One region of the Neorhizobium sp. DAR64862/K0K3 genome, then DNA from elsewhere that is predicted to be linked to it. Evidence: predicted binding sites of a transcription regulator. Region 1 holds the regulator's gene; the other holds the start of a gene.
The links. Region 1 encodes PhoB, which activates phosphate uptake and scavenging genes when phosphate is short. Its sites were predicted from a motif close to TGTCATNNANCTGTCAT; they were not measured.
Positions count from the first base shown of each region.

Region 2: ACQY1L_RS06115 (UDP-2,3-diacylglucosamine diphosphatase) is a predicted target of PhoB. The motif match lies at 993-1,009, and genes of this name have one in related genera.

Region 1 covers NZ_CP191449.1:2,659,995-2,662,197, forward strand. Annotated here, with positions in the region: gene ACQY1L_RS12855 (DMT family transporter) at 1-494, shown strand, start outside; gene phoB (phosphate regulon transcriptional regulator PhoB) at 476-1,159, opposite strand; gene phoU (phosphate signaling complex protein PhoU) at 1,285-1,998, opposite strand; gene pstB (phosphate ABC transporter ATP-binding protein PstB) at 2,050-2,203, opposite strand, start outside.
Region 2 covers NZ_CP191449.1:1,252,310-1,254,512, reverse strand. Annotated here, with positions in the region: gene dgcA (N-acetyl-D-Glu racemase DgcA) at 1-99, shown strand, start outside; gene ACQY1L_RS06115 (UDP-2,3-diacylglucosamine diphosphatase) at 124-939, opposite strand; gene ACQY1L_RS06110 (NADP-dependent malic enzyme) at 1,158-2,203, shown strand, end outside.

The DNA.
Region 1 (2,203 bases):
GCCTGATCGTCGGCATGGAGGCGCTTGCCGGGTCGGGCGAGAACCTCTGGGCTCAACTCGCCATCGTGGCGGCGACGATCTGCTATGCGGCGGCTGCCATCTTCGGCAAGAATTTTAAGGGATTGGACCCGATGATGCCCGCCGCGGGATCGCTGATCGCAGGGGCGGCCATCCTCATTCCCGTGAGCCTCGTGGTCGACCGGCCCTGGACGCTGACGCCCAGCACCGATTCGATGCTCGCCCTGTTGGCGCTCGCGGTATTTTCGACGGCGCTCGCCTTCGTCATCTATTTCCGGCTGGTGCGGACGCTGGGCTCCGTCGGCACGACGGCGCAGGCCTATCTGCGGGTGCCGATCGGCGTTGGCATCGGCGTCGTGTTTCTCGGCGAAACGCTTGCCTCGACAGCCTGGCTCGGTCTCGCCTGCGTCGTGACCGGTGTCATTGCCATGACGCTGCCGGCTAGGAGACGCGGTGCTCAGGCTTCCATCGAGTAGCCGGCACCGCGGACCGTGCGGATGACGTCCTGCATGTTGGAGAAGTTGAGTGCCTTCCGCAGGCGCCCCACATGCACGTCGACGGTGCGTTCGTCGACATAGATGTCATGGCCCCAGACGCCGTCGAGCAACTGCGAGCGCGAAAAGACGCGGCTGGGCGACGCCATCAGGAATTCTAGAAGTCTAAACTCTGTCGGCCCGAGGCGAACTTCGCGGCTCTTGCGGTGAACGCGGTGGGTTTCGCGGTCGAGTTCGATGTCGCCGCATTTGAGGACGCTCGACAGCACTTCGGGTCGGGCACGACGCAGCATCGCCTTGACGCGGGCCATCAGCTCCGGTGTCGAAAACGGCTTGACCACATAGTCGTCGGCGCCCGTGGCAAGCCCACGAACGCGCTCGCTTTCTTCGCCGCGCGCCGTCAGCATGATGATCGGCAGGCGTTCCGTCTCCGGCCGCATGCGCAGGCGACGGCACAGTTCGATGCCTGAAACGCCCGGCAGCATCCAGTCGAGAATGAGAAGATCCGGAACGCGCTCCTGAAGCCTGATTTCCGCTTCGTCACCGCGAAGCACGGTATCGACCTCGTAACCCTCGGCCTCCAGGTTATACCGAAGGAGGACGCTGAGGGCCTCTTCGTCTTCCACGACTGCGATCTTCGGCTGCATTCCGACTTGCTCCGTCACTCGTCCCGAACTGCACTTAGATCCGCCAGATCCGCTCGCGCTGCTTCAGGTCATTGGTTTTGGCAGTTATCGTCCCGAAACCGGCAGGCGATTTCGGGAGAGCTGCATCATGTCCCGGCGGAGCCGAGCATGTTGGACGTATCGTCCTTCGGACGTTCGCCCTCCGGCTGTGCGCCGGTTGCGATGTAGTAGATGGTCTCGGCGATATTGGTCGCGTGGTCGCCGATGCGCTCGATGTTCTTGGCGCAGAACAGGAGATGGGTGCAGGTGGTGATGTTGCGCGGATCCTCCATCATGTAGGTGAGGAGTTCGCGGAACAGCGAGGTGTACATCGCGTCAATCTCTTCATCGCGCTGGCGGATGATTTCGGCTTTTTCCGCGGAGCGGTTGGCGAAGACATCAAGAACGTCCTTGAGCTGCACCAGCGCCAGTTCGGAAAGATGCTCCAGACCACGGGCGAGCTTGCGCGGGACGCCTGTTCCCTGCACGGCGAGCACGCGCTTGGCGGTGTTCTTACCAAGGTCGCCGACGCGTTCCAGGTCAGCTGCAATGCGCAGCGTGCCGATGATCTCGCGAAGATCGGCTGCCATCGGCTGGCGCTTGGCGATGGTGACGATCGCCTTGTCCTGGATATCGCGCTCGGCGTGGTCGAGAATGACGTCGTCCGAGATGACCTTCTGGGCCAGCGCCGAGTCGGAGTTGACGAGCGCACGCACGGCATCACCGCACATCTGCTCCGCCAGGCCGCCCATTTCGGAGATCCGGCGGTTCAGGTATTTCAGTTCCTCGTCATAGGCCGAGAGAATATGGGTCGAAACCATGTGTCTGATCCTTGATGTCTGCAGTTGCGGCTGACGGGCTCTGCGCCCGCATCAGCCGAAGCGGCCCATGATGTAATCCTGGGTGCGCTGGTCATCCGGATTGGTGAACATCTTGTCGGTATCGTTTTCCTCGACCAGATGGCCGAGATGGAACATTGCCGTGCGCTGTGAAACGCGGGCTGCCTGCTGCATCGAGTGGGTGACG
Region 2 (2,203 bases), 1.4 Mb from region 1:
GATCTCGACGGTCCGCTACTCTTGGCGCAAGACCGCCCGGACGGGCTGCGATACGACGGATCGCTGGTCTATCCGCCCCGGACGAATCTCTGGGGATAATGAGGCCCTTGCATCGTCAGGCCGTTACGCGGCCTGCATGCCCCTGATCGTCTCCGGTGCCGGCAGCGTCGTGATTTCCGCAGTCTTCGCGATCTTCTGCCAGGAGATCAGTTCCAGCGTCCCGTCGCGATGCTCGGCAATCGCCGTGCAGCTTTCGACCCAGTCGCCCGTGTTGACGTAGTGGATCCCGTCGATGTCTTCCATCACCGCATGATGGATATGGCCGCAGATGATGCCATCGACATTGTTGCGACGAGCCTCGTCGACGACAACCTTCTGGAACTCGCCGATGAAATTCACGGCGTGCTTCACCTGCAGCTTCGCCCAGGCAGAGAATGACCAGTATGGCAGGCCGATGCGGCGGCGCACCGCGGCAAGACCGACATTGATGGCGATTGCCGCATCATAGGCCCAGTCACCGAGATAGGCGAGCAGACGCGCATTGCGCACCACGACGTCGAACTCGTCACCGTGCAGCACCAGGTATTTCCGCCCGTCTGCCATCTCGTAGATCATTCGGTCTGCGACCTCGATACCGCCGAAATGCATGCCGGGAAAATCGCGCAGGAATTCGTCGTGGTTTCCCGGAATGTAGACGATCCGCGTGCCCTTGCGCGCCTTGCGCAGAAGCTTCTGAACCACGTCGTTACAGCCCTGCGGCCAGTTCCAGCTGCGCTTCAACCGCCAGCCGTCGACGATATCGCCGACCAGCACGATCGTTTCCGCCTCGTGGTAGCGCAGGAAATCGAGGAGAAAGTCCGTGCGGGCGGCTTTGGAGCCGAGATGCACGTCCGAAATGAACAGGGTTCTGAAATGCCTTGTCTCGATTGCATCGGCCACGGAAACGTCCCTTCGTTACCTACCTTGTCCTACCCTTCGAAAATCAGACTCGTGTTTCAGGATGATGACAGGGGCGCGATCGCCGCAGTCGGCGACCACCCGAAACCGGCGGCAAAATCCGACAGCATCGCAAATATTGTAGTTTCTCGATGGATCGATTGATGTAAGGAGGGGACTCGCATGTCAGGACGGAAATCGATACGAGGAGCCATAAGAGCATGGATGGGCACGACAATCCGAAACCATCGCCGGTAACCGGAGATCTCGACGAACAGGCTCTCTTCTTCCACCGCTATCCCCGCCCCGGCAAACTGGAAATCCAGGCCACCAAGCCGCTCGGCAACCAGCGCGACCTCGCACTTGCCTATTCGCCGGGTGTGGCCGCTCCTTGCCTTGCGATCCGCGACAATCCGGAAATGGCCGCGGAATTTACCGCGCGTGCCAATCTGGTCGCCGTGGTCTCCAACGGCACTGCCGTGCTCGGTCTCGGCAATATCGGCCCGCTTGCCTCCAAGCCGGTAATGGAAGGCAAGGCCGTCCTCTTCAAGAAATTCGCCGGCATCGATGTGTTCGACATCGAAATCGACGCGCCGGGCATCGAAGCCATGGTCTCGACGATCTCGGCACTCGAGCCGACCTTCGGCGGCATCAACCTCGAAGACATCAAGTCTCCGGAATGTTTCGAAGTCGAGCGTCGTCTTCGCGAAAAGATGAATATCCCGGTCTTCCATGACGATCAGCACGGAACGGCGATCATTGTCGCCGCCGCGATCCTCAACGGCCTGGAGCTTGCCGGCAAGACGATCGATAACGTCAAGATCGTCACGTCGGGCGCCGGTGCAGCGGCGCTTGCCTGCCTGCATCTTCTCGTGTCGCTTGGTGCGAAGAAGGAAAACATCTGGGTCCACGATATCGAAGGGCTGGTCTATGAGGGCCGCGTCGAGCTGATGGACGAGTGGAAGGCGATCTATGCCCAGAAAAGCGACAACCGCGTTCTGGCCGACAATATCGCCGGCGCAGACGTCTTCCTCGGCCTGTCGGCCGCAGGCGTGCTCAAGCCCGAACTTCTGGTGCAGATGGCCGAAAAGCCGCTGATCATGGCGCTCGCCAACCCGACGCCGGAAATCATGCCGGAACTCGCCCGCGCCGAGCGTCCCGACGCGATGATCTGCACCGGCCGCTCGGACTTCGCCAACCAGGTCAACAACGTCCTCTGCTTCCCCTACATCTTCCGTGGTGCACTCGATTGCGGCGCCCGCACGAT